4 regions of the Staphylococcus sp. CoH_129_LAB_1 genome follow, and region 2 is predicted to be linked to each of the others. Evidence: riboswitches for the same ligand, from Rfam matches in the RefSeq annotation. Region 2 holds a riboswitch; each other region holds the start of a gene.
What was found. A riboswitch is a leader RNA that binds a small molecule or an ion and turns the genes downstream of it on or off. The one in region 2 is predicted to bind thiamine pyrophosphate.

Region 1 (7,646 bases), on a different contig from region 2:
AATCGTATGTGCTCTGTTTTCGGCTTCTTGAAAGACAACAGAACGATCACTTTCAAAGACCTCATCTGTGACTTCCATTTCATTCAAACCATATTTTTCTTTAATTTGTTTACCAATTTCTGTTTCTGCATTATGGAAAGCAGGTAAACAGTGTTCAAAAATGGTATGTGGATTCCCTGTTTTTTCAATCATTTCTTTGGTTACACGATAAGGTTCTAATAACTTAATACGTTCTTCCCAAATGTCGTCAGGTTCTCCCATTGACACCCATACATCCGTAGCAATTACATCTGACCCTTTTATACCTTCATCAATATCATCTGTCACTAAGATTTTGCCACCATTTTTATCTGCCAGTGACTGACATGTTTTTAGTAAGTCATCTTTAGGTCTTAACTCTTTCGGACAGATAAGGTGAAACGTCATCCCCATAATTGCTGCCCCTTTCATTAACGCATTGGCCATATTATTTCGTCCGTCTCCCACATATGTGAAATGAATATCTTCATACGGCTTACCTAACGCCTCTTTTGCAGTTAAGAAATCAGCAAGGACTTGTGTTGGATGATCTTCATCTGTTAAACCATTCCAAACAGGAACACCTGCATAGTCGGCAAATTCCTCGATGGTACGTTGAGAGAAGCCACGATATTCGATACCGTCATACATACCGCCTAAAACACGTGCCGTATCTTTAGGTGTTTCTTTCACACCCATTTGCGTTCCCGTAGGTCCAAGATAAGTGACATGTGCGCCTTGATCATATGCAGCTGTTTCAAAAGCACAACGTGTACGAGTAGAATTTTTTTCAAAAATTAAAGCAATATTTTTTCCTTTTAATCTTTGTTGTTCAATTCCAGCATATTTTGCACGTTTTAAATCTTCAGAGAGATTAAGTAAGAATTCCATTTCTTTTTTTGAAAAATCAAGTAATGTTAAAAAATTTCTATTTCTTAAATTTTGCATCTTGATCCACTCCTTTGTCAGAAATTTAACATTTAAAACCCAATACACATAATGTGTAACTTTTTATTATATTATTACACAAAAAGAAGAACATATAAATTTAAAATGGATAATAAAAAAACTTCTTTGCCATATTTTGACAAAGAAGTAACTCATGTTTATGCTGTTTTAACTTTTCTTTTTTCTTCACGATCTATCATATCTTGTTTTGTAACAATTGGATATTTTTTAAATGCAAGAGAACCAAGGAAGCCTGCTAAACCACCTACAATGGCCATTACAACACCATAGATAATCACTTTCATTGGACTATTAAAACCAAACATCACTAAGAATCCTGCAATTGGTGTCGCTGTACCTGTTGCATCATTGATCATACCAGATAAAGCGATAATTAAACCTGCAGCAGCTCCTCCAAAAAAGTTTGTCACATACACTGGTATCGGATTAGCAGAGACAATATCAGCTTGAGATAACGGTTCAATACTTACTGAAATTGTTGATTTACGATCGCCTAATTTTAAACGATGGAAAAGCGTACCATTCAAAAATGCCGAACTAAATGCAGCCATAGCACCAATTGCCATTGGTACGCCAGTTAAACCAAGTAATGCGGTTAAAGCCATTGAACTTAACGGTGCTGTACCTACAACGGTAATAATGCCTCCAAGAATAATCCCCATTATAATTGGATTTGTGTCCGTACTACTTTTAATAATGTCACCAATTTTTAGTAATGTATTATTCACTACTGGCGTTAAACCCGTCGCAATTAAACGTGCCAGTGGTGCAAGAAGAACGATTGAACCAATAAGATCTACACCATCTGGAACATATTTTTCTGTATATTTCATAAGATAACCTACAATATACCCAGCAAAGAAGCCTGGAAGTAAGTCTAAACCACCACAAGCAGCTCCAATAACTAATGCATACACAGGTGAAACACCAATAGCCAAGGCAGTTAACCCAGCAGCAGCGACACCACCTAGACCTCCCGCAGCGTCACCTAGTTGTTCTAAAAATTTAATACCAAATACTTCTCCACCTACATATTTGTTAAAAGCTTCTACTAAAAATGTCGCAATAGCTGCGTTGGCTAAAGCTCCCATCGCACGCATACCACTAGGTGCTTTATATGTAAATAACGTAAAAATCACTAAGACTAAAACTAAAAACAACGTGCCAATTAGTAAATCCATAATCTACTGTCATCCCCTTATTTTTAATTTAGACGTGAGGTATGGCTTCAAATCAGACAATATCTCACTACTTACTTTCTTCCTTAGTAGACAGTTTACTAAAAAACGAAATATATTTCACGGAATTTTTTAAATTTTTAAATTAAATTGAAAAATTTGTTTATTTTTTACTTAATTACTTCAAAATATATCTATCTTACACATTATGAAATGATTGATAAAATGATATAAATATACAAATGAAATAACCTGATAAAGTAAATGTAAACAAAATATCAGATTTAATTAACCTAGAATATATGTTATGTTAAATGTATATAACAACATATTCACTAGGGGTGCGATTGATTGCTGAGAGAAAGTACTTACTTTCAACCCTTAAACCTGTTGGTTAGTACCATCGTAGGAAAGTGACTTACATATTACTTGACGTCTTTCAGTATTCACTTTTTTGCGTAGAAAATTGAGTTATTGGAGGATTTTTTTATGGAGAAATTAAGAGTTGGTTTAGAATGGTTTTTAAATCCTGATCACATGCCATTAATTTTAGGTATAGAAAAAGGATGGTTTAAGGAACAAAATTTAGAGATTGAGATGATTGAACCTGAAGAACATTTTGATGCTTTAGATGAAATCGAAAAAGGTACAATGGATATCGCAATTACAGAACCTATCCATTTAGTAGAAGATAAAGCATCTAACCAAAATGTTGTAGGCTTTGCAAGATTCTTACATACCAATGGCGGTATAATGTATAAAAAAGATAAAGGTATTAAAACACCAAAAGATTTAATTGGCAAACGTCTCCAGTACCCAGGAGCTCCAGGTCTTGGTGGTATTGCTATTGCAAAAACCATGATTGAAACTGATGGTGCTCAATATACAGATGGTGATATTATACCAGTAAATAATAGTTTTTATCATACTGATGCATTATTAAATGATAAAGCAGATGCCGCAACACTTATCTTTGAAAATTTTGAAATTTTAGAAGCCAAAAGTAAAGGATTAAATGTCGATTATTTCGCATTAAAAGATTACAATGTTCCTGACTTTTGCCAATTAATTTTTATCACTACCCCTGATAAGTTACACTCTGAAGAAGAAAAAATCAAAACATTTATTAAAGTTATACAAAAAGCAATTCAATACATTAAAACTAATCTTGAAGAGGCAATTCATATCTACTCTTCATATACAAATACAGATGTAAGCGATGATTTAAATAAATCTACAATACAAGCAACCGCTAAATGTTTCACTAACGATTTATCAATGAGTTCTGACTTTTACAATGATTTACAATTATGGTTAAAAGAAACAGGTAAAATTAAACAAACAATTGAACCTAAAGAATATTTTACAAATCAATTACTATTTAGTAGATATGCTAACTAATCTCAAGTTTACATTCAGAGTCTCTACAATTTTTAAATTGTAAGAGACTCTTTTACTTCTAAAATATTGCCATACTCTTCAATATCTAAATATATTTCTTCATTTTTAGCATTGCCGCCACCCAATCTTTGCATTGACTGAACTCCTTCATTTTTCCTTAATTGAGAAAGAACATGTTTAGAAACATGAAGCTATAGCACCAGTAGCGCCACCAGATATGCCGTCAATAACAGCATCAGCAGCTGTACCTAAAGCACATTTATCCCAATTTGTTTTGTCGTCTTACCATCTGATAATGTTAAAATTTCATTATCATCTATTTTACAAGTAATATTACTATCGGTAATAGATAAATGTAGAACACTTTTATTTTTTGGATTTAAGTTACTAATACCATCTTGTTTGTCAGCTGCATGAATTTGATTAGCATTAGATACTACTATTGGAGCTACAACAGACTCTGTTACAATAGATACACTTAACAATACTTTTGATAACATATATTGCTTCATATCTAAAACTCTCCTTTTTTATTATTCATAAATTCATATTATCAAAAGGTTACATATATTAATTAAAAGGTTCTCAAATGTATCAACATAGTTCTCAACTTCTATAGGAGCAAGTATTGGTAGACCAATAGGAGCGGGATTAGATTTAGTAGTCGTACAGGTATATTACTCTTATCTGAATAGAAATTTTTCAGAGGTAAATCTGCTAGTGATATTGTTAAGGATAAAGCTAATGAAAAAAATGAGTGTTATAAGAAATTTTGATATATAGAAGAGTTTCAAAAATTTAGTGTCTGATAGCATAATAATGTAAAACATTTTGGGACATCAATCAGTTCAATATTTTCATAAAGGTGGCTGAATAAATTGGAAGAATCATTAAATCGTTTAAGAAAACCAGCAATACAAGTAATAAATATATTCTCATTATTGTTTATATTTTTCTCATATATACAATATCAATTTGATCTTACACTTGAAAGAACACCTAATTATCTAATCATTACTACAGGTCTTGCATTTGTTGTTAATTTGCTTGGACTATTCCAATTTTTTGAAAAGAAAATTGATAATCCCATAAATAAAGCGAAGCGATATTTAATAGTAAATATATTAAGTCTCTATGTCTCATATCTAACTTTTTATAATTTATATTTTTTTGTAGCCGCTGAACATCAATATTATTTAGATAAATATTGGTATATCGGTTTTATAACATTACTTGTTTGTTCAACTATGCATATATTAAGTGTATTACTAATGAGATTCTCTCCCAAGTGGTTAAAATATGATAAAAGAATAGTCATTATTATTTTGAAGGCTATTGCTTCGTTGATATATATACAAAAAATTATAGAATATATAATAATTCCAAACATAGCCGATTCCCATTTTGTATTTTTAATGTCAATATTGTATATTTTTGCCTGCAATTTTTTAGTAACTAGTTATTATTTACTGTATGGTCGCGTGTACACAGAGACAAAAACCAAATAAAAACAATAACAAGAAAGTAATAATGAAAATAGACGTATTGATAAGGTCTCGTATAGCAAAATGGAATTTTCTATTCATCCATATTATTGGAAAGAGACGATGATAAGAATTCAAGCATTTTTTATTTCAAATGATATTTATACAATGGTATAAATTTAACAAAAAAGAACATTCTCCATGAATTATTTTTTTAATTTTTTTTAAAAGTATAAATGAACATTGTATATCACTACTGCGCTTATTAGCATAATTATTATATAAAGTATAGTACCTAAAATATCATGCTGTTTTATAAAACTTAATTTTCTTCATTAAAAAAACACCCAGTTCTCAAATAAGTGATCAGAATAATAAAGTAAAATTGTTAGTTGTTATTTGATTAATCTTATCTGTATTAGCTATATTAAGAAGAATATTCTCGCTTTGTATATTTATTCTGTTAGTAAAATAAACAGCAAATGTCCTAAAATAACTAAGATGATAGTCATTAAAATAATACTAATTGTTGCTATTATTTTTATTGTTCTTCTACTAAAGTCAGTATTAGTATAAACCGAAAAATAGAACATTACCAAGTATCCAACGAACATGCCATACATAGATAATAAAAAATTCCATTCAATACCCATATATTCTCCACGCATTAAAGCATACGTTCCTATAATTATAAAAAATAAAATAAGTTGGTATATAAAAGTTATCATTTATCTATTAGCCCCCTACATTTATGTTAACTATAAACAGAGGATTAAACGTTGATTTGACACGTTTTCATTTGTTTTCATTCTTTAGTATATTGTATATTTATTCTGTTAGTAAAATAAATAGCAAATGTCCCAAAATGACCGCAATTATAACAATTTTATTAACACTGCCCATATTACCCTACTCTATTGAATAAAACGCCTTCTGAAGGGTAAATACAAATGTGAAGAAAATTAAATCAACTTTTAAAATAGATAAAGAAGAGCGGAAATGCTCAACCAAAGGAGGACTTCACTATTATGAAATACGTAGTAGTCGGAACATCACATGCAGGCTATGCTGCAATCGAAACATTATTAATATCAGATCCAGAGGCGGAAATCGAAGTATTTGAAAGTGCCGAGGCACCTTCATTCTTATCTTGCGGTATTCAAAGTTATTTAGAAGATGTTGCACCATCATTACAATCCTTGCATTATGCAGATGCAGAATCATTAAAAGAACAAGGCGTGAACTTGCATCTTCAAACAACGGTGACGGATTTAAATACCCAAAATAAAACCGTGACTATTAAAAAAGATGGCAACACTTCAGAAGTCTCTTACGATAAATTATTCTTAAGCCCAGGGGCTGTACCAAACGAACTACCAATTAATGGCATCAACGATTACAATAATGTCTTATTTATGCGTGGTGAAGATTGGGCTGGCAAAATCAAAGAACGCATGCAACATGCGAAGAAAGCCATTGTAGTCGGCGGCGGTTATATCGGTATCGAAGCAGCCGAAGCCTTTACCAAAGCCGGCATCGATACAACACTTATGGATGACCACGATCGTATTATCAACACTTATTTAGATAAAGAATTTACAGATATTTTAGAGAAAAACATTGCCGAACACGGCTTAAAATTCAAAGGAAATGCGAGCGTTAAAGCCTTGAAAGCAGACGATAACAACAATGTTACAGCCGTAGTCACAGATGACGGTGAATACGAAGCAGATACAGTATTATTTGCTGTCGGCGTTAAACCTGCAACAGAATGGTTAGATGGCAAAGTTGAACTCGGCAAAAAAGGCATTATCAAAATCAACAACCGCTTAGAAACATCAGAAAAAGACGTTTATGCAAGTGGCGACGCAACGCTTATTCCATTCGCGCCTATCAACGAAGACCGCTATATTGCACTTGCAACTAACTCTCGTCGTCAAGGTTACGTAGCAGCACGCAACATGGCAGGCAAAGACATGAAGATGCCACGCGTGTCAGGCACATCTGGTCTTTCTTTATTCGATTACAAATTCGGTCAAACAGGCGTACATGAAACAGAAAAAGACAGTTACGACGGCAACTTAGGAGCAAAATATATCGAAGTACCTGTGCGTCCTAAATTCCGTCAAGACGATACAACAGTTCACCTTAAAATCATGTTCGATGAAGATACACATCGCATTCTAGGCGGACAAATTATGAGTACGGAAGACTTAGTAGAGTCTATCAACACACTATCGGTTGCAGTCAATGCAGGCTGGACATTAGAAGAACTTGCATTAGTCGACTTCTTCTTCCAACCAGACTTTAACCGTCCATGGAACTACTTGAACATCCTAGCACAACGCGCACTAGGCGACGATGTCTTCCCTAAAGACAAACAACTCTTCTAAACCCTTACAGATAAAAAAGGTGCGTCTCTCCTCGAGAAGAGACGCACCTTTTTAATGAGCTTAATACCACTTTAAATAGACTCCAACCCTTTGAAAGTATATAAAAGAATCGATAAGTTTGCATACCCACTTATCGATTCTTACTTTATTTAGAGATACATTTCTTTAAGATGGCGAGCTTGATTAATCTTCTCTTTTTTTCC
Region 2 (7,646 bases):
TCTTAAGTGAACTAAAAATGATAACCTAGACTTTACTCTACTCATTTAGTCTGAGTTATTTAGTCATAAAAAAAGCCGAATAGCAGGTTTAATTGCTACTCGGACTTTATAGATTATTCACTTTTTTTATGTTCAATCACTTGTGTACCACGATTATTAGCAATTTCTTTGGCACGTTGTTTTGCTTCTTCTTTAGTACTAAACGTATCTGAAGCTTGCTTTGCCTCTTCTGTTTTTACTTTCCATTCATGATCTTCATAATATACATGAACATCTTCATCATTCAGTTCAGGGCGTGCTGATGGATCTTTTTGATGCTGTGTAATATGTTTGTGTTTTAGTTTTTCTAGTTCTTCGTTGCTAGCATCTTTGTACCACTCTTCCGCTTGTTTTGTTGCAATAGGAATAGCGTCTCCTTCTTTGTACCCATCTTTTAACATCGCATTTGCGATATCAATTGCTTTTTTACGTTCTAATTCGTCCAAGTTTTTCCAAGTTTGTGGGTAATCATCCATTGTCCAAGGCATGATGTCACGCTCCTCTAAAGTGTTTAGTAAGCTTTACCACCATACTCTACGATGAAACGTCATACATTGATATTAGGCTTCCACCGTTTTTTGATTTTCTGTATGATTAATATCTTTACGTGTCGCCACACAATTATCTTGTAATTTCATGAGTGCAGATTTTAAATAATTATACTGTGGTAAATCAGTCAATTCTTTTTCATTAAGACTACCACGCAATTCAAAGTGTTTTGCTACGTTTTCAAATGTAACAAGATATTCTCCCATTTGGTCCTCTGAAATACGTTGACGATGTTGGTCTTGCATTGCGCGCATTAACATAAAGCTAATTTCCTCTAATGCAAAAATACTTGGATAATAATAACGAATAGCTTCTTTATTCGAGAATAATTCACCATTTGCTGAATTGTACACTTGCGTCATATTATTCATTTTTACAGATAATGATAAACTTTCAATTTTATCCCGCTCTGTGTCCTGATAGTTATTTTCAGAGAATAAATATTGGAAAATAACAGCTTCTTTTCGTGCCACCTCTGCTATCACTGTAGGTAACATGGTTGAAGCATTTTTTCGGTTAATGACTAAAATGCCAATCACTGCAATTACAATACCAATCAATACATCAACGATACGCGTATACGCAATATCAATTGATAGATTACCAGAGGCTAAACCATTTAACAGGATGACTTGTGTCGTAATAAAAATGACCGCAAAAGCATAATTAGCTGCAACGAATCCTTCTGTCATCATGGCAGATAGACCCATTAATGTGACAGCGACAACTAAATGTGGTTGGAAAAAGAGTATAGCTGACAGTAATAATGTCCCTACAATGGTACCGAGACCACGAGCTAACGAACGGTCTAACATACGAATTGTCGTTAATCCTAACAAGACAGTATGTGCTGATAACGGAATCCAATAGGATCGTTGAATATTGAAAAATAATGAGACAAAAATAGCCACACCCATAATCACTGCATAAGTTAATGTATTACGGAAAATGATTGAATCTAATGTTAAGTTTTGAACAATACGCTTACTATACAAAGGCTTACGAATACTTGCTTCAGATTCAATTTGTTCAGGTTGTAAATGCGCAATTTCATCTATTTTCAGTATATGTTGCATTAAACTTTCAAATGGTTCATCCACATCGACTTTTTTTGTCCATTTTTCTCGTTTTGAAGATAATTTATAGGCATTTCTTGTAATCATATCCATCATTTCAATTAATTCTTGTGGAATAGGACGAATATTTTTTTCATTTAATTCCAATAACTCAGCATAAATTCCTTGTGCTGAGGTGTGAAGAAGTAATAGCTTTTCAAAATGTGAACTCAATTTTTCACTCATTGCTGTAGTTGACGTTATCAATAACTTTTCTGACGTCTTAAATTGTGTGACCGTATCTTGAGAAATTGCTTTAAATTTTTCGGCATCATTGAAGTTATGCATTAAGTTATTAATAATTTTAAAGTCAGCAGTAATCGCTCGATCTTCAGCTTTTTGCTTTTGAAAGAGAATATTTAAAATGACGACTAATGTCGCTAACATTCCTCCAATAAAAATCGCTAAGCCACGAATCGGTGCTTGTTCTGGAGCTTCGGGTAGATTACTCGATAAGCAAAATGTGACTAAAAAGAATGTGGATGATGGCCCTACAATTTTTAATACGTTAAATACGTAAAACGGAATAGCCGTAACAAATAATAATAATACGCCGTATAAGACAGGCTGGCTGACAGTTAAGGTACCAAGTATCATACACACAGTGAATGAAAGTGTACAAATGATAACTGTTCTTAGCATGGATTGTGCAGAACCTTTAAATACATAAGTATGTGCCAAAGTTCCGGTTGCTACGAGCAATCCAAAACTAAAATGCCCTAATAAATGACCTATTAATGCTGGAATAATCATTAATAAGCCTTGGCGTATACCTTTCCAAATATTAATTTTTGACTTATCAAACCTGATTAATGAATTTATGACATGTCCCAATGTTATCGTTCCTTTCTTTATCTATACCATTACATGATAACATGACAGATGCCTTGCCCAAGCAATACTTAGACAAGGCATCTTTTAATTTCTATTTTGTTTCTGCTACATCAATGACAGGTTCTTCAGCTACATATTTTCCAATGTTTTCACTAAATGTTTTAAAGTGATCTGAATGGTTATGTGCTTGAACCGCTTCTTGATCTTTATAATTTTCAACAACAACAAAGGTATTATGTTCAGTTACATCTTCATAATGTGAATAAAATGTATTACCAGGTTCTTGACGTGAACTTTGAACTAATTTATTCATTAAATCTAAATAATCTTCACGAACGTCTTCTTTGATTTTAAGTTTTGCATTAATAATAATCATATAATCACCTTCCAAATATTATTATAACGTTTTACCCGGCTATGATAAAAAGAAAACGATAGTAAGAAGAGAGGCCGCATTTATTTTTAATTCAGTCATCGACAGTCAATATATTAAAAATGCCTGAGACAACTGATGATGTCCCAGGCTTTCACTTTTGTGGATAATGTGTAAATATTATTTAATATGTTTACTTTCGTCTTTAATTAATGGTTTGTCTGGTGTAACGAAGAACCATAATACGGCTGCAATCACCGCTGGAATAATTAATAATTGGAATGTCATTGTCCAGCCAAGTGATGATACTAATGCACCTGCTAAAAACGGACTGATTAACGCACCAATATTTCCCCATAAGTTCATCCAACCAGATACTGTACCAGCAAAGTTACGTCCAATATCATTTGCTGCTGCCCAACTCATTCCCATTGAAATACCCATACCACCTAAGCCAAGTGATAACCAGAAAATGGTTACATATAAGCTTTCTGTATGAACTGCAAAGAAAATTGAGATAGCAAATACGATAAAGCCAACAATTGCAATTAATCCTCTCGCTACAAAACGACTTTGGCCACTACGTAAAATTTTATCTGAAATCGCACCCGCAGATAAAATTAAAATAAACATAATAAACCATGGTAAAGCGCTAATTGTCATATCTTTAAATTGTACATGATATTGTTCAGTTAAATAAGTAGGTAACCAAATTAAGAATAAAGCGATAACGAACTGAACAACGAAATATTGTCCTGCAATTGCGTAGAAACTCACGCGTTTGAAAAATTGATTCCAAGGTGCTACGGATTTAGTTGTTTCTACTAAATCACGATGTTGCATGATATACTGTTTTTCTGCATCATTGACCATGCGATGTTGCTCAGGTAAATCTTTTGCAATAATTGCCCAAAGTGCTGCAATCACAATACCAACTGCACCGAAAATATAGAATACTGCTTGCCAGTTAAATGCATTAACAATTGCGATGGTAATTACTGGTGCTAATACTGGACCGAAATATGATCCTGCTAACAACGCACTCGATGCTCTCCCTTTTTCGTCCTTAGCAAACCAAGTTGAATTGAATACTGCATTAGATGGATACATTGGCGCTTCTCCGACACCAAATAAGAAACGTACTAAATATAATAGACCATGATGTTTAATCATTCCCGTTAAAATTGTAAATGCACTCCACCATAATAATGCAATTGAAATCATCTTACGTGGACCAAATTTCTCTGCTAACATACCTGAAGGTACTTGCATCAATGCATAACCTAGTGAGAAGAATGAAGCTAATAAACCAAATTGTTGCTTTGTCATGTGAAGATCTTCCATCATTTGAGGTGCGATAAATGAGATATTAGATCTATCCATATATGCAATTACCCCAATAATAAAAAATGCGAGAGCGAAATACCAACGAACATTACTTTTCTTTTGTCTTTGTACCATAATTATTTTTCCTGCTTCCCTTTAAAGTTGTGTTGATTCTACTTACAAGTTGAAAATGAAAACTCCCAATCATGTCGTTCCCTTTTATTTTTAACCGCCTTTCGAGCCCCTTCTCATAGGCTTTCTGATATATTTTTTATAATATTAACAGTTTTTGTAAACGTTTACAATTACTTTTTTTAATATTTTTCATTTAATTTATAAATAGCTATATAAAAAGCGGTATGTGTTATGAAAAGTATATTGCTATAAATCTAATCTTTTTTGTAATTGAACTCTATTAGAAAAGGTTGTAGAATAAAAATGAAGCAAAAATGCTAATGTTTATTTTAAAAACAACCGAATAAACAATCCACTGGAAGTGCCTTTGTTTAAGGCTGAGAGTAAAGAACGAACTTTATAATTCCTGGAACCTGATCCAGTTTGTACTGGCGTAGGAAAGTGGCGACTAGGATATCGTAAAGTTAAGCAAAACGCTATTTCCCTACGACAGGGACATAGCGTTTTTTTGTTTAATAAGGAGTGATGTTCATTTTTATAGCGATTACGAAATATAAAGAGTTAACCAATGATGATTTACAACATTTTCTTGATATCTCAGATGGAATAGATGGGTTATTGTTTCGCACTCCCATGACACCAAGTGACTTATCTTCATTTTTAAAATCACTTATAGAACAAGGATTTCCTAAATCAAAAATCATTATTCATAGTGATATTCACTTGTTAGAACAACTTCACCTCTCTAGAATTCATTTTCGAGAAATGGATGACGATGCATTTAACTATAAATCTATTCATCCAAATATTGAGGTCAGTATGTCTACACATTCATTTGACTCTGTTAAAGCAGCTTATGAACACGATCTTGATTATGTCTTTTTCGGACACATTTTTAAGACGTCTTCAAAACCTAATCAATTGCCTCGATCAAAAGCAGAGATTCAACGTGTGTTAGAGATTCCTATTCCAATTTATGCCATTGGAGGTATCACTGAAAAAACGATTCCTCAATTACCTCAAGGGTTTAAAGGAATTTGTGCAATTTCTTTCTTTATGAACGCATCTTTACAACAAATTGAACTGTTGAGAAAGGAGTGGTTGAAAGATGCATGATGTTTTAATCATAGGTTCTGGTGTCATTGGCATGTCTATTGCACGCCAATTAAGTCAATCTCACCTTGACATTGCACTTATCGATCGTGACGTACCAGGTAAACACGCGTCATATAAAGCAGGTGGTATGTTAGGTGCTCAAAATGAATTTACTGAAGATACTGATTTATTTAGATTAGCGCTTGAATCAAGAAGTCTCTTTCCTCAATTATGCCAAGATTTAGAAGACGAAACCGGCATCGATATTCAGTTTCAAAATTCTGGCTTAATTAAAGTGGCTAATCGTCCTGAAGATGTTGAAAGTTTAGAGAAGCAATATCAATTTTTAAGTTCACTAGATTCTAGCGTAATTATCCTTTCTGATAATGAGCTTGCCCGTTTAACGCATGGTACAGTGATATCAAGCGAAATGGCTATTTACATTCCAAATGATGGTCAAATTAATGCAAATCACTATACTAAAGCTTTATTTACATCTTTAAAGCAACGTCAAATTAAGCGATATGTCAATACAGAGGTACAATCTGTTCAGCGCCAAAATGGGTACTACGATGTTGAAACGTCACAAGGCACATTACAAGCTAAGAAAGTCATTGTGGCAGCAGGCGCATGGACATCTAAATTATTAACTCAATACTCACTACCTAGAGATGTCGTCGGTGTAAAAGGTGAAGTCTTACTTATTGAAAATGACCATTTGGATTTAAAAGAAACCGTATTTATGACCAATGGCTGTTACATCGTACCAAAGTATCCAAATCGTTTCTTAATTGGTGCCACAAGTGAATTTGATAACTATTCAGTTGGTAATACAGACGATGGTATCTCTTGGTTACACCACTGTGCAAATGAACGTATACCAGAACTTGCACACGGCAAAGTCATTAAACAGTGGTCTGGCGTACGTCCATATACTGAAGGAGAAATACCGATAATGGACCGTATTGATGAAGATTTATATGTGATTTCTGGTCATTATCGTAACGGTATTTTACTTTCACCTATTATTGGTCGTGATATCGCCAATTGGATACTCACCGGTGTTAAGCCACGTCGGTATGACTCATTCAGTGTTTCAAGGAGGTTAGATCATGAAGTGTATCATTAACGGTGACACGTTTAACTTTGATTCAGAACAATCTATTACATCTGTACTTGAATCTCTTGAATTAGATCCTAAACGTGTCATTGTCGAACATAATAAAACTTTAATTAAACAAGAAGACTACGATCAACATACAGTACGTGAAGATGATCGATTAGAATTATTAGAATTTGTTGGAGGCGGATAAAATGTTTAAAATTGGACCATTAGAAATTAAATCTCGTTTATTATTAGGTACAGGTAAATTTGAAGATGAAGCTACACAAACAAAGGCGATTGAAGCAGCAGAGGCCAATGTGCTGACTTTTGCCGTAAGACGTATGAATTTATATGATAAAAACTTGCCTAATCCATTAGCAAATATTAATCTTAAAGACTTTATTACTTTTCCAAATACAGCTGGCGCCAAAACTGCTGAAGAAGCGATTCGCATCGCTGAAATTGCAAAACATGCTGGAGTATGTGACATGATTAAAGTCGAAGTGATTGGCGACGATGAAACATTGCTACCTGATCCATTTGAAACATATGAAGCATGTAAAGTGTTATTAGACAAAGGCTACATTGTATGTCCTTATGTTTCTAACGATGTAGTTTTAGCGAAACGTTTAGAAGAATTAGGCGTACACGCTGTCATGCCACTCGCATCTCCAATTGGAACTGGACGTGGCATTAACAATCCACTTAATTTAAGTTATATTATTAAAAATTCAAACGTTCCAGTTATTGTTGATGCAGGTATTGGTTCTCCAAAAGATGCATGTCATGCGATGGAATTAGGTGCAGATGCTATTCTGTTAAATACTGCTGTGTCAGGTGCCAAAGATCCAGTCAAAATGGCTGAAGCAATGAAACTCGGTATTAATGCCGGTCGTTTATCTTATGAAGCAGGACGTATTCCAGTAAAATATACTGCACAGGCTTCAAGTCCTACTGAAGGCTTAGGATTTTTATAATGCAACGTTATCATCGTCAATTGCGTTATCATGCTTTTGGAGAAGATGGCCAAACTGCCCTATCCAACGCAAAGATTTTAATACTTGGTGCAGGAGCA
Region 3 (7,646 bases), on a different contig from region 2:
TGTCTAAAGAAGAAATGAAGGTTGTTACAGACGTTGAACCTACCGATGCTCAGTGGGAGGCAATGCTTCTAGGATGGAAAGTTATTCCATCAGTGAAAAGTAATGCAATCATTTTAAGTAATAATAAACAGACAGTTGGAATTGGTGCAGGACAAATGAATAGAGTAGGTGCAGCTAAGATTGCATTAGAGCGCGCAATTGAAATAAATGACAATGTAGTAATGATTTCTGATGGCTTCTTCCCAATGGATGATACTGTTGAACTTGCTGCAAAACATGGTATTAAAGCTATTATTCAACCAGGCGGTTCAATTAAAGACCAAGATTCGATTGATATGGCTAACAAACATGGTATTGCTATGGTTACTACTGGTATGCGTCATTTTAAACACTAATTTAAAATAATTGAGAGAATAGAGGGAGAAAAGAAATGAATGTTTTAGTTATAGGTGCAGGCGGTCGTGAACATGCATTAGTATCAAAATTACATCAGTCGCCACTTATTGAAAAACTTTATGCTATTCCTGGAAATGATGCAATGACTCATTTAGCTGAAATACACACTGAAATTGCTGAAACCGACCATGAGGCTATTTTACAATTTGTCCACCAACATCATATAGAATGGGTGATTATTGGTCCAGAACAACCATTGATAGATGGTTTATCTAATAAATTGAGAGACAATCATGTTAAAGTCTTTGGTCCTAACAAAGAAGCAGCCCAAATTGAGGGTTCTAAATCTTTTGCTAAAAGGTTAATGGAAAAATATGATATTCCAACTGCTGATTATAAAGAAATAGACAATAAAACTGAAGCACTTAATTATGTAAATGAATGCGAATTACCTATTGTAGTCAAAAAGGATGGGTTAGCTGCTGGTAAAGGCGTAATTATTGCTAATACACGAGATGAAGCAATTGAAGCGGTAGAAGTGCTATATCCACAAGAAGATGGAAAAGTTGTCTTTGAACAATTTCTTGAAGGAGAAGAATTCTCATTAATGACATTCATTAATGGTGATTATGCAGTTCCTTTTGACTGTATTGCTCAAGATCATAAACGTGCCTATGATAATGACGAAGGTCCTAATACTGGTGGGATGGGCGCTTATTGTCCTGTTCCTCATATTTCAAATGACGTTTTAGAACGTACAAACAAAGATATTGCTCAACCGATTGCTAAAGCACTCAAAGAAGAGGGTTATGATTATTTTGGACTGTTATATATAGGAGCAATTTTAACTAGTGAAGGTCCTAAGGTTATTGAATTTAATGCACGATTTGGTGATCCAGAAGCGCAAGTATTGTTAAGTCGTCTAGAAAGTGACTTGATGGCACAAATCGTTGCTCTAGACCGTAAAGAACCTATTCGTTTTCAATGGATTAACGATTATGTGGTAGGAGTAATGCTTGCTTCGAAAGGCTATCCTGGGTCATATGATAAAGGTGCAGAGGTTTCAGGCTTTGAATTAAATAACCATTATTTCGTTAGTGGTTTGAAAAAAGAAAATGATACATTTCTTACATCTGGCGGACGAGTTGTATTAGCCATTGGAAAAGGAAAAACTATTCAACAAGCACAAAAAGATGCTTATGGAAATGTAGAAAAAATTAAGAGTGATCAACTATTTTATCGTAAAGATATTGGAAATAAAGCATTGAAATAAATTAAAAGAGGAGGCTAGGATATAATTCCTAGCAAAATAGCCAGTAAATGAGTGTATTATAAATTCATTTACTGGCTTCTTTATTTACAATACTACGTATTGTTGGCTCGCTTTCTTAGGGGACAGATTCTGCCTATAGTCTTCAGCTTGTCTTGTTCCCTCAAGAGTCTCGCCAAAACACTTTGTATTTATATATAATTTTACATTGAAATACTAAAAAAGTAAGGCACTTTCGTATAATTTAATAAATATCACTAAATTAACGAGGTATCTTATGTATAAAGAATATAACATGACTCTACTAATGGAAACGTCAATTCTTATTCCCACAAATGATATTGTAGAAATCATTCCTAAGACTGAATTCGATGAATTCAGACATCATCGTGGGGCAACATTATACCATCCGAATGATGTGGCTATCACAAAATCAAAAACCTTCTTATAAAACGATGAATTGATTTAGAGTCAATCCAAACGTAGAGGCTTTATTAACATCATTATTCATTCAATTTCATAGTCATTGTTTGAAACAACATCTTATAGATGATTTGGCCATTTTTATTGATGGTACGAAAGTTGAGACGAATGACAATCGATATACATGTGTATGGAAAAAGAGTATTCAAAACCATGAGTCAAAAATGAATGCAGATTTTAAAGCACTCTATCTTGAATTGGTGACAAAATAAAATCATATCTGAGATTAAAAAAGGTCACGGTAATGACTTAACAAAAGAAAAAATAGATTTGATTGATAGTCATTTAGATAAAGACATCGAAGATTTAAACCAATATATCGATAATAAAAAATGTACTAAAATAAGAAAATAAATACGGCTTAAAAGAACTAAAATTAAACAATACAAAAAGAAAATTAATGAGCGCTCTGAGCGAGAGCATAGATATGAAGTCCAAAAATCTATTTTAAATGATAGAAATAGTTATTCTAAAACAGACCATGATGCCACATTTATGAGAATGAAAGAAGATTATATGAAAAATGGACAACTCAAGCCAGGGTATTATTTACAAATAGCGACAAATTCCCAATTTATTTTGTCTTATTGTATCAAAATCCGATTAATACAAGAACGATGATACCATTTTTAAATTCAATTCAAAAACGAATAAAAAAAATAATGAAAAATTATAATTAGGAATATTTTAAAGCCCAAATTAATAAAAAGCTTTCAGAACCAAAAACAAAAGCCATATACAGTCAAAGAAAAATTGATGTGGAGCCTGTTTTTAGATTTATGAAGCTATTTTAAGGTTCACTCGAATGTCCGTTCAAGGGATAAATAAAGCCAAAAGAGAACTAGGATTTGTGCTAATGGCACTTAATTATGAGAAAAGTAACAGCTCAACAAGTTGAAAATAATCAAAAAATTATAAAAAAGACAATTTCTATATTATTTCAATAGAAATTGTCTTTTTTCACTTATCCGGAAACTTTATGTCCTGGACAACTCTTTATCAATTATCCTAACATTTCTGAAACACGAGCATCTTTGATACCAGTGATAGGAAAATATTGAGATAAATAAAAAGCACAAATTAATAAAGCAATTGTCATAATAACGAAAATAATATCTTTATATGAAAAAGGTGCTTTATAATAGTAAGTACGCGGCCCATCTTTAAATCCTTTTGATTCCATAGCAACTGATAATTGATGTGCTCGACGTATATTTTGACTTAGTATTGGAATTAATAAATGTTTTAGTCGTTTCAAACCTCGATAGTTGGAAGCATCAATCATTTGATAACGCATTTTTAAAGAACGTCGTAATTGAATAAATGATGTAAAAATAAGTGGCACCATACGAATAGCAGCCATAAATGCGTAAGCAATTTTAGGTTTTACTTTTAGATGTTGCATCAAACTATAAAAAATCATAACAATTTGTGATGTTAATGCAATTAATACACCAAACATTGAAACTGTAATTGTTCTTAGGGATAAATGAAGACCTCTTACTACACTTTCGGTACTAACATGAATAATTCCCCACTCAAACAACATGTGTGTACCATCACCATATAGAATCATAAATAACGATGATAGCAAAGCAAAGAAAATTGTTGCTGATAAAAATGCACCAATAACTTTAAAAGCTGTACCATTGAAAGCTAATAAAAATATAAACATTAATAAAGAGATATAAATCATATAGTCAAAGTTGTGAACAAAGATGATAAATATAAATAATAAAACTCCAAGAATTAACTTTGTAATAATATTTACATCATCAACAAGTGTATGACGCTTTTTCCAACGTTCAAACATGTGGTTCACCTTCCCAATCTGAAACTTTTCCATTTTCTACTTCTAGTCGACGTGTTGGATAACGATTAATAATTTCAGGGTCATGCGTCACCATTACGATTGTTTGACCTCGTTCAACACGTTGTTCAAATAGTTTAATAAGTTGAAATGTATTATGACTATCAAGTCCAAATGTGGGTTCATCTAACAATATAATGTCGGCTTTTGAACTTAGGGCAGTTGCTACACTTAATCGACGTTTTTGGCCTGTAGAAATTTCAAAGGGGTGTTGATGTTTAACTTTTTCTAAATGTAAAAGTTTTAAAAGATGTTCAGTTTCTTCTTTCGACTTTGTTTTATCAAGATGATTATAATGGATATTTATCTCTTCATAAACTGAATTTGTAATAAATTGAAGTTCAGGGTTTTGGTATACAAGATACATATGTCGTGCAGCATCTTTGATTTTTTTTAATAATTTCCCATTATAAAACATTTCACCTTTATATTTCACTAATTGCATCATTGATTCGAGTAAGGTAGTTTTACCAGCTCCATTTTTTCCAGTAATTGTAATCCATTCTCCAGGATGGATATTTAGTTCAGGAATCTTAAATAACAAATTCTTACCGCGAACAATTTGACCTTTTTGAAATTTAAAAAGTGTTTTAGATAATTGCGGAGTTAAGTCTTTTCGGATAGGAGCGTAATCCCATGCATGTGGATGCCATACACCGAATTCGGTTAGTAAAGATTCACAATGATTGAGTATGTAATCAGGTGTATTATCAGCTATAATTTCCCCATCATAGTTCATTAATATGACTCGATCTACATGGTGCCAAATATGTTCTACTTTATGTTCAACAATTAGTACTGTTTGATCAGTCCATAATTGAATTAATCGTTGCCATAAGTCAGCAGTTGCTTGGACATCTAACATAGCTGTAGGCTCATCTAAAAAGAGTGTATCAGCTTTTTGTAAAATAGTTTCGACGATAGCAAGTTTTTGTTTCATACCGCCACTTAAATTATTTACGAAGGTTGAATCATCCACATCTAAGTCTACTGACGCAAGTGCTTTTTTAATTTGTTCATTCATGTCTGCTCTTGGTACTTGTCGATTTTCTAAGACAAAAGCTAATTCTTCATAAACTTTTGGCATACAAAATTGTGTATCTGGATCTTGAAAAATGACCCCAGAATGAGGGTCAATATCTAGTTCATCATATTTCATAGGTAATTCTATGAGGTTAGGAACAATACCACTAAGGACATTAAGCAATGTGCTTTTACCAGATCCAGAAGGACCTAGTAAAAGCACTTTTTCTTTATCTTTAATTTCTATATTTAAATTATCGAAAATTTTTCGATCGCCATTAGGATATTTAAGGCGTAAATTTTTGACTTTTAACACAATCATTTCCCCTTATAGGTTGTCATAGTCTTTTTGAGAGGCAGGACGGAATAATTTAGTAACGCCAGTTTTATCTAATGCTCTTACAATTAGATAAGAGAGTATACCTGAAAGTACAATACCACTAATAGCGCGAAAAACAATAAATAGAAGTAAGTTCCATCCTGCAACTTCATTTAAATAACCGTAAAAATAGTCTACAGGGAAAGATACTAATGCTGTTACTAAGCCTGCTAACATTGCTACCATCATTGAGCGTGATTTATATTTAAAAATAGCAAATACAACTTCACATGCAAGACCTTGTAAAATTGCATATACTATAGTTGGAATATCAAATTTACCCATAACAATTGTTTCTCCGGCGCCAGCGGCAAATTCAGCGATTAAGGCAATACCTGGTTTAGGAATGATTAAGTAAGCGACAATAGCTGCCATAAACCAAATACCGTACGTAAGTTGTTCTAAATGAATACCTGCCACCTGTGCTAAATTATACGGTAACCACCATAGGTTATAGATAATTGCAAAAATGACAGCAATCAGTACAGTTACTAAAATTTCTGAAAGCTTTAAACCTTTAGACATAAAACAGTTCCTCCTAAAAAAACGCACAACCTTCCGTAGAAAAGTTGTGCGTAAATTTAAATAAAAATGCTATTGATTATTAAGAACATAATTTATTTAAGTTAACACTTTCCTACGCTAGTATTTAACTAGATCAGGTTCAAAGGGTTTGAGGATAAGCCTCATCTCAGTACTGTACACCCCTAGTGCGTTTATATTTTCTTTAATTTAAATGTATGACTTTTAAAAGTGAATGTCAAGGTACTTTTAAGTAATAGTAATTTAAAAAAATAATTATTAATTAATGGCTCTATACATTGAATGACTCGTATAAAATTGACATAAAAATAAAGAATAGCGTATAAAATAATTTTTTATACGCTATTCTTAAAAAAGTATAAGTATTTGAAAATTATTAAATTAGTCTAATGTATTTTGAACGTCTTGTTTAGTTTGTTCAATATCGTCAGTTTTTTCTTCTTTTTGTTCTTTTAATTTTTCTTCATATTCTTTTGCTTTTTTTGCATCTTCATGTGTCATAGGACAACACTCCTTTTCAAAAATTACTTTACAATAGTAATATACCCAATCAATAAATAGATAAACTTATCTCAGTCTAGAGAAGTATTTTATTTTTTATTAAAGACAAGAATAGAAAGTTCATATATAATTAATTTTGAGGTGAACTGTATGTCTTTTCTTAAGAAACACGCCGAGATTATCTATAGTTACTTAATCGGTATCGTTTCACTCTTCACAGGTCTCATTATCTTAATCAATTTGTCTTTAATTCATAAATTAAAGGATAAAGGAAAAGTTGATTTAAAAATACATAATATATGGGACTTTCTTAATGCATTTTTTAGTGAAATAATTAGAGTGATGAGTAGATTCATAGGCAACTTTCCAGTTGTAAGCGCAGTCATAATTATTCTGTTTGGTATTCTAGTTATATGGATTGGATTTACATTATTTAGAACAACCAAATATGATTACGACATCTCAATTTTCTTTTTAGTCATTGGCATTTTATACTTCCTTATTACAATTACATTGATGACTCAAGTATATGGCTTTTGGGCAATTATATTTGTTATTCCATTTGTGATTCATACAGGATATATCGTTTATAAAGATGAATTATATCAAGAAAATAGAAAAGTCCATTACTTATGGATTATTATTTCATATGGAATAAGTTACTTGATTACTCAAATATCATTATATGGTAAAATCGACGCAAATGAGATTGAGCCTATTGATATTTTAAGTGTAAATACATTCTTCATTATTATGTGGTTACTAGCTCAAGCGGCAATTTGGAACTTCTTATTCTTACGTCGTGCATTACCTTTAACAAAAGAAGAATTAGGGGAAGAAGAGCCTACATTATCAAGAACTCAAAAAGGAAACGTTTCGACTCAATCAAAAGTTCATTTTAAACAACTTCAAGATAAAACATCAGAATATGCACATAAGACAAGAAGAAGTGTGGATTTAGATAAAATTAGATCTAAACGCGATAAATTTAAAAGTAAATTTAAAAATATTGTAGATATAGAAGAAGATGATATTCCTAAGTGGATGAGACGTCCTAAATGGATTAAACCAGCATATGTAGAGATTTTCTGTGGTTTTATCTTGTTCTTATTCACATTTATAGAATTTAATAACAGAAATGCTCTATTTGTATATGGAGAATGGGAATTATCACAAACTCA
Region 4 (7,646 bases), on a different contig from region 2:
CATAAAGTAGATGTAGACTCATCTCTTGGTGAAGGTACAACATTTAGCATATATTTCCCAGTAAATAACTAAATGATCCATTATTTAAGTGAGTCAGTGACATTTTTAGAAATGATTTATGTTACTGGCTCTTTTTTTGTTTTATTATAGAAGAGAGTAATACAAAAGAGTTTATTAAATAGAAAGGAAGCATAAGACTCATGTTATTAGACGTGAATAATGTAAAAAAACGATTTGGGAGAGGAGTAAATGCTACAACAGCACTTAATGGTATTTCATTTAAAGTAAATAAAGGAGAATTTGTAGCGATTATGGGTGAATCTGGATCTGGTAAATCTACGTTACTTAACCTTATTGCTACTTATGATAAAGCGACAGAAGGTACGATAGCCATTAATGAACAAGATATTCATAGATTAAGAAATAAAGAAATTGCCTATTTTCGTCGGGATCATCTTGGCTTTGTCTTCCAAGATTTTAACGTGTTACCTACAATGACGAATAAAGATAATATTTTAATGCCGTTAGTACTTGCCAATCGTTCACATCAAACGATGCGTCATCGTCTTTATCGTTTAAGTTATCAATTACACATAGAGTCATTACTTAATAAATATCCATTCGAAGTATCAGGGGGGGAACAGCAACGTGTAGCAATTTGTCGTGCATTGATTAATCACCCAGATTTATTACTTGCTGATGAACCCACAGGTGCACTTGATTCTAAAACGTCTAAAACTATTATGAAATTATTTAAAGAAATCAATGAGAATGAACAAACCATCTTAATGGTGACACATTCTGCTGTTGATGCATCGTATGCAAAACGGGTTTTATTTATTAAAGACGGCCGTTTATATCATGAAATCTATCGTGGGGAGGAACTACAATCAGAGTTTCAAAAACGTATTGCTGATAGTTTAGCAATGCTTCACGAAAGTGGTGATTAAAATGATTTTTCGCTTGGTTTGGACGTTAGTCATTCAGAATTTTAAGACACAGCGTCATATTATAATTCCATTTATTCTAGTAATCAGTATATTATTTGGTATTGAATTTATTTTATTATCCTTAAACATGAATACTTCGCTTCATAAACATAGTGATGTTATTCCAGTTTTTATTAGTATAGGAAATTTTTTTATGTGTCTATTTGGACTCCTTTTTATTCTTTATGCTAATCGTTTTATTATGCGACATCGTCAAAAAGAGCTGGCCATGAATATGATTTTGGGTATGGAAAAAAAGCATTTTAGGTTAATGCTGTTTATAGAAGGAATATATCAATATATTATCATTGGGTGTCTAAGTATTATAGGTGGTTATTTATTTGGTGCATTAACTTATATGTCGTTAAATAGAATATTAGGTTATACGCATGTATCTTTAAAAAAATATCCATTTGATATAAGTGCAATGAGATACACCTTGTTGATGTTAGCAATAATGATGCTATTTTTATTTATTGTCAACAATATAAAAATCACATTTCAAAGTCCTATTAAGTTAATACAACAACAACATCCAACGGAAAAACAATGGTCCAAACCTTTACTCTATATCTTATTGATTGTTGGGATCATAACTGTTGTTGACAGTTATATGATTGCCTTAAAAGATACACTCATTTTGGTTTCACTACGTAATATTTTTATTGCTCTTATTTTAGTGACAATAGGAACGTATTGCTTATTTATATCATTGAGTGTCTTAGTGATAGATTGGCTTCAAAAGATTCCAAGTATTTATTATCGATCTCAATATTTTTTTACTATTTCTGGATTACGTTCAAGAATGAATTCTAATTCTATTGGTTTGGCTAGTTTAACCATGCTATGTACTTTTCTTATTGTGACTCTAGGAATGAGCGTCGCTACATATCGTAGTGTAGACCAACGTGCGAATCATTTAATGCCAACACAATATCGTATTGAATTGAGTGGAGATGTGCATCATAGTACTACGAGCAAACACAAAGTACGTCAGCTAGAAAATGAGATTAAGAGACATGCTGATGTTGATGCTTTCAGAGAATATACAAGTGGAAGTGTTGCAGTCACTTATAAGAAGGGTGCATTTGTAAAGCGAGATAATGAGAACAGTCCATTAGATTTACATAGTGTATATTTAATTGTAATGAATCAGAAAGATTACAATACAATCAATCATACGCACCTGCGACTTAAACATAATGAAATGGGAATATTAGCGAAAAATTTTATGTTTCAAAAATTAGACCATATCAAATTAATGAATCAAACATTTAAAACAAATCAGTTAAAAGGAGATCATTTTTCATTTCCAGTTCCAGGTGGAGTCACACTTGTTACTCATAATGTAAATCAACAACGTCAATTGATTCATTATTATCAAACAACAGCAAATATTAACTCATACATTGCTTTTAATCTTAAAACAAAAGATACACAGTCCATAGATCATATTAAGTCTAAATTGATGAAACAATATGATATTCAAATTGATAATAAAGATGAATTAAATAAGGATATGTTTGATATTTATGGTGGTCTCATTTTTGTTGGAACTATTGTTTCTTTAGTCTTAATGATTGGTACATTTACGATGATGTATTACAAAAATATTGCTGAGGGATATGAAGATCGGAAAAACTATCGAATTATGCGTCAAGTAGGTTTAGAAGAAGAACGGATTAGATCTGTTATTAATGACCAAGTAGTTATTATTTTTACCTTACCTATTATAGTATCTATGATACATGTACTATGTGCTTCTAAAATGATTTATACTTTGCTTGGTATTTTAGATGTTAATGATATAAAATTATTTTTAACAACTTATATCGGTGTCTTAGTGTTCGTAATGATAATCTATGCTTTGATGTATGTGATTACGTCTCGTGTATATTATCGTCTCATTCATCGTTGATATATTAGTAAAAAGAAAATCTTATTCTTATATATAAATGAGTGTAAGACTCTAGGTAGTAGGGTATAAGGATAAAAAAAGGAGGCGGAATAATGGCGAAACAATATGATGATGCAACAATTAGAAATAGTAACAATAAAATTAAACGTACTGGGGAACACGTCCTTACTTGGATAGGTGTTGCAATTCAAGCATTAGTTGCAATTATGTTTTTAATGGTTAAACCCTTTATCGGTAATGCTGATTTTAAAGAACAAATTATTAATGAAGCTCAAAAACAAGACAATCAAGTTTCCATAACAGAAATAAATAATGGTATGGATGCATTAGGTGGTTTATTTAATTTCTTTACATGGGGCGCGTTCATTCCATTAATTCTTGCAATTATTGGTGGTATTTTAATTAATAAAAAACCTAAACTTGCAGGTATCTTATTAATTATTGCAGGTATTTTAGCGATTGCTACAAACTGGATTAGTTTAATTTTATGGTTAATTGCAGGTATTATGTTGCTTGTTCGTAAACCTAAGCATGACATGTATGACAATGCTGGTTATAATGATCATCACAAAAGAGACCATCATGATGTAAATGCAAATAATAATGCATTCATTTTGGATGAAGAAGAAGAAAGACAACAACAACGTTATATTAAAGATCATTATTCAAATAAAGATCAAGAAGCGGACAATAATAATGAAAGAGATCACGATACACACATAAATGATTCGAACGATGACGACTATCGTGATCAACGTTATTCAAATCATAAAACGAATAAACAAAGTAATGATTTTATTCAAGATGAAGCAAGAAAGCATCAAGATGAAAAAGATAACGATCCATACAAATATTAATAATATGATATATAAAAGCGATGGTATTCCTAAGTTAATACCATCGCTTTTTACGTTAATTTCTACTATATGGTTTGGATAAAATATATTAGATAAATGATTTTAATATTAAATTAAATCTAAGTGTTCTCTTAGTGTAGAACCTTTATACTGATGTCGATATAAGCCACGACGTTGTAATTCAGGTACAATGAGTGCAACTACGTCATTTAAACTATCTGGTAAAGAAGGTGGCATTAAGTTAAATCCATCTGCAACACCTGCATTAAACCAGCGTTCCATTTCATCTACAATTTCTTTTGGCGTACCTATTAATGTCAGATGTCCACCGCCTGCATTAAGGTAACTTAGCAGTTCTCTTACAGTAGGTTGCTTATCTTGAATAATTTCTAAGATGGTTTCATATCGACCAACGGGACCGTTAAACTCTTCTAAAGAAGGTAGTTTAGGCACAGGAGCATCTAACTCCCACTGACTACAGTCTTGTTGAATGAAAAAACTGAGTTGCTTTAAAGCAGCTTTGATAGGAAGTCGTTGATCAAGTTCTGCTTTCTTTTTCAATGCTTCTTCATGTGTATGACCTACATAAGTGACTAAGCCAGGAAAGACTTTAATATAACGCTGGTGGTCACGTTGTGCCATTTCATTATCTAAGCGCTCCCGATAACGTTTTGCTTGCTTCATATTCCAAGAAACAGAATATACTGCATCTGCATATTTAGTTGCTAAAGTGATACCTTGAGCTGAAGCGCCTGCTTGCATAGACACTGGTCTACCTTGAGGACTACCTGGTGTTGTGAGTGGCCCATTAATTTGGAAATAGTTTCCTTTGTGCTGAAGTGCGTTAATATGTGTATCATCAATTAATGTACCTTTATGTCTATTAGGTTTAAAATCATTCGTATGCCAAGAATCAAATAATCCATTCATGACTTGAGCAAACTCTTCAGCTTTCTTATAGCGTTCATCATGGTTAGGCAGATGCTCCATGCTATGATTTTGAGCTTCCATGTCTGTCATGGAAGTGACTAAATTCCATCCTACTCGACCACCACTAATATGATCTAAACTAAGTAACTGACGTGCTGCGGTGAATGGATTAGAAAATGTACTTGAAATCGTAGGAACTAATCCAACATGTTGTGTGACTTGAGATATAGCAGTTAAGTTAATCAATGGATCGAACCAAAAACTTGGCATCGAAGTATAGCTTGGAATAAATGACTGATTATCTGCAAAAAAAACTACGTCTAACAACCCTTTTTCAGATAACTGAGCTAATTCTTGATAGTATTGAATATCACCGATACGTTCAATACTTGAATTGGGAAGTTGCCAAGCAGCTTGGTGATGACCACATCCATAGATTAATACACCGAGATGAAGTTGATGTTGATGAGTCAATTTAATTTTTCACTCCAATGTTCTTGTTATTTCTATTCTAAGATAAGCAAGACCAGTCCTATATTAATTCATGGTTAAACCACCATCTACAGTAATATTTTGACCGGTTATACCATTTGCTGCTTCGCTACTTAAATAAGTAACCATATTTGCAACATCTTGTGGGGTAGTGACTTTACGTATTGGAGTCGTTTGCGCAATTAAATCAAAGACTTCCGGCGTAGTGACAGCACTAGCATCAGTTGTTTTAAGTAATCCTCCTGATACCACATTAGCTGTAATACCATATTGACCTAATTCAGCAGCAATATTGCGTGTGAATCCAATCAACCCAGCTTTAGCTGTGGTATATTCATGATATGGTACAACAGGATTTTGATATAAATTTGTACCAATACTTACAATTGTACCTGAGCCACGTTCTATAAATTGAGGAATGACACTTTGAGTAACATTAAAAGCGCCTTTCAGTGTACCATCAATTTGTTGTTGGTAGTCATCCCATGACAAGTCTTTAAATGCTTTTTGGACAGTAGGATCAAATTTGAAATTAACTAATGCATTATTGACAACAACGTCAATTTTACCGAAATGAGATGTTGCTTCTTTCACTAAGCGCTCAACCGCTTCACGTTGCGTCACATCTGCTTGAATTGCGATAGCTTTGTCACCAAGCTCCTCTGCAAGTGCTTCAGCTGTTTCACGACTTTGATTATAATTAATGATGACTTCAAATCCTTGTGTAGCTAATGTTCTTGCAATTACTGCACCTAAACCACGGCTACTTCCAGTTACTAATACTGTTCTCGTCATAAATATTGTGCCTCCATTTACTTCATTTACAGCAAAAAAATATGCAACCTTCACATTAGGAAAGTTGCATTAAAAAAGATATATATCATAATTGAGAATAGTTTGAAATATCTCAACAGATTACCTATTTTACACGACACTTTCCTACGCTAGTATAAGCTAGTTCAGGTTCAAAGGGTTTGAGGTTATACCTCATCTCAGTTTTAAACACCCCTAGTGCATATAATTAAACTATAGTTTCACTTTATGACTTCTATTATCAGAAGTCAAGCGCTCCCATTAAAGATTATATTGATTACTTTTTTATTTGAATATAAAAATAAAAATTTATATAATTTATTTTTATAATAATTTTCAATTATATGATTGAAAATCAGATATACCGTGCTTAAAATAGACGTTACACTAAAAGGTAAGCCCATCAGATCATTTTGATTTAAATACGAATAAAGTTAAAGTGGATCTTACACCATGGAAATATCGTTATGTTGTAGGCGGTGTGGTTTTAGGTTTAGTTGTAATTGCATACATTATCTTTTTACCACTAGTACTCGCAAAATAATAATGAAGATATAGGTGTACGTTTTTATAGGAGAATCATGCTCTTAACGTACGCCTTTCTTTTTATTTTTCACAGAAAGGAGGATAACACCATGCATAATATTGGATTGATACCTTCACCAGGTGTCGCTCATAAACATGTAGAAGCTGTTATTCCAGATATAAAAGCACATCTGAATCGACGTATTAATGACCAACAAGATTGGAACTTCGACATTCATATTGATTTAATGATAGGTTCAGCTGAAGATGTACATGAAAGTATTGATAAAGCAGCAGAAATGAAAGATAAGCATGATTGGGATTTTGTTGTATGTATCACAGATTTACCAAGTATTTCTGGAAATAAAGTGGTCATTAGTGATTTCAATAATGAAAAACAAGTAGCGATGCTATCTTTACCTTCATTAGGTTGGATAGACCTACGACGAAAAGTAAGAAATAGTTTAACATCTATTATTGAACAATTGTATTACTCAACATCAAGAGTTGCTCCAAAGATTCATCCTCTTATACATCCTAAAGCAGTAAAGCCAAATGAAGATGAAACGCCAAAGCAACGTTATATTCATCGATGGTTTATTCTCAGTTGGATTCAACTAATTTTAGGACTCACACGTGCAAATGAACCATGGAAAAATATTTTTAATTTTAAAAAGATTATTTCAGTTGCTTTTGCAACTGGAACTTATGTATCGATTTTTTCTATGCCTTGGGAACTGAGTATCCAGTACTCCATAGTAAGATTTATTATACTTATGCTTATTGCTATCCTAGGTATGACAGGCTGGTTACTCTATGCACATCAATTGATCGAACGTAAAACAGCTAAATCGCAACGTGTGTATCGCTATATTTATAATTTCACTACCATATTCACATTATTTATTATTACACTTTTAAATTATATTATTTTATATCTTTTATTAGCGATAAGTGTATCATTGTTTGTTCCACCAAGTTTATTTAATCAATGGACCAGCGCACATCCTCATTTTACATTTATAAATTATGTAAAATTAGTATGGTTTGTATCTTCACTAGGTTTACTTGCTGGGGCAATGGGATCTACTGTAGAGAATGAAGAGAAAATCCGTCAGATTA

Region 1: linked by a shared signal. The riboswitch ahead of AC2FB1_RS09440 (ABC transporter substrate-binding protein) and the one ahead of AC2FB1_RS01825 (thiamine phosphate synthase) in region 2 are both predicted to bind thiamine pyrophosphate.
Region 3: linked by a shared signal. The riboswitch ahead of AC2FB1_RS03360 (ECF transporter S component) and the one ahead of AC2FB1_RS01825 (thiamine phosphate synthase) in region 2 are both predicted to bind thiamine pyrophosphate.
Region 4: linked by a shared signal. The riboswitch ahead of AC2FB1_RS02695 (3-oxoacyl-ACP reductase) and the one ahead of AC2FB1_RS01825 (thiamine phosphate synthase) in region 2 are both predicted to bind thiamine pyrophosphate.

The regions. Positions count from the first base shown of each region.
Region 1 is NZ_JBXWKZ010000033.1:10,071-17,716, reverse strand. It holds gene argF (ornithine carbamoyltransferase) at 1-966, opposite strand, end outside; gene AC2FB1_RS09450 (PTS sugar transporter subunit IIC) at 1,125-2,126, opposite strand; partial or broken gene AC2FB1_RS09445 (hypothetical protein) at 2,086-2,169, shown strand; TPP riboswitch at 2,493-2,594, shown strand; gene AC2FB1_RS09440 (ABC transporter substrate-binding protein) at 2,655-3,566, shown strand; gene AC2FB1_RS09435 (hypothetical protein) at 3,815-4,078, opposite strand; gene AC2FB1_RS09430 (DUF5079 family protein) at 4,445-5,074, shown strand; gene AC2FB1_RS09425 (hypothetical protein) at 5,506-5,778, opposite strand; gene AC2FB1_RS09420 (FAD-dependent oxidoreductase) at 6,079-7,443, shown strand.
Region 2 is NZ_JBXWKZ010000003.1:44,394-52,039, reverse strand. It holds gene AC2FB1_RS01845 (DUF2188 domain-containing protein) at 114-527, opposite strand; gene AC2FB1_RS01840 (FUSC family protein) at 600-2,537, opposite strand; gene AC2FB1_RS01835 (putative quinol monooxygenase) at 2,629-2,913, opposite strand; gene AC2FB1_RS01830 (pyruvate MFS transporter) at 3,091-4,371, opposite strand; TPP riboswitch at 4,719-4,828, shown strand; gene AC2FB1_RS01825 (thiamine phosphate synthase) at 4,897-5,487, shown strand; gene thiO (glycine oxidase ThiO) at 5,480-6,595, shown strand; gene thiS (sulfur carrier protein ThiS) at 6,579-6,779, shown strand; gene AC2FB1_RS01810 (thiazole synthase) at 6,781-7,548, shown strand; gene AC2FB1_RS01805 (HesA/MoeB/ThiF family protein) at 7,548-7,646, shown strand, end outside.
Region 3 is NZ_JBXWKZ010000006.1:51,273-58,918, reverse strand. It holds gene purH (bifunctional phosphoribosylaminoimidazolecarboxamide formyltransferase/IMP cyclohydrolase) at 1-395, shown strand, start outside; gene purD (phosphoribosylamine--glycine ligase) at 431-1,669, shown strand; gene AC2FB1_RS03380 (hypothetical protein) at 1,944-2,117, shown strand; gene AC2FB1_RS03375 (hypothetical protein) at 2,197-2,361, shown strand; gene AC2FB1_RS03370 (energy-coupling factor transporter transmembrane component T family protein) at 3,153-3,962, opposite strand; gene AC2FB1_RS03365 (ABC transporter ATP-binding protein) at 3,955-5,358, opposite strand; gene AC2FB1_RS03360 (ECF transporter S component) at 5,371-5,946, opposite strand; TPP riboswitch at 6,039-6,140, opposite strand; gene graF (glycopeptide resistance-associated protein GraF) at 6,346-6,465, opposite strand; gene auxA (lipoteichoic acid stability factor AuxA) at 6,616-7,646, shown strand, end outside.
Region 4 is NZ_JBXWKZ010000005.1:12,458-20,103, reverse strand. It holds gene AC2FB1_RS02720 (sensor histidine kinase) at 1-72, shown strand, start outside; gene AC2FB1_RS02715 (ABC transporter ATP-binding protein) at 201-950, shown strand; gene AC2FB1_RS02710 (FtsX-like permease family protein) at 952-2,907, shown strand; gene AC2FB1_RS02705 (DUF4064 domain-containing protein) at 3,000-3,764, shown strand; gene AC2FB1_RS02700 (LLM class flavin-dependent oxidoreductase) at 3,873-5,168, opposite strand; gene AC2FB1_RS02695 (3-oxoacyl-ACP reductase) at 5,232-5,981, opposite strand; TPP riboswitch at 6,106-6,206, opposite strand; gene AC2FB1_RS02690 (5,10-methylene-tetrahydrofolate dehydrogenase) at 6,635-7,646, shown strand, end outside.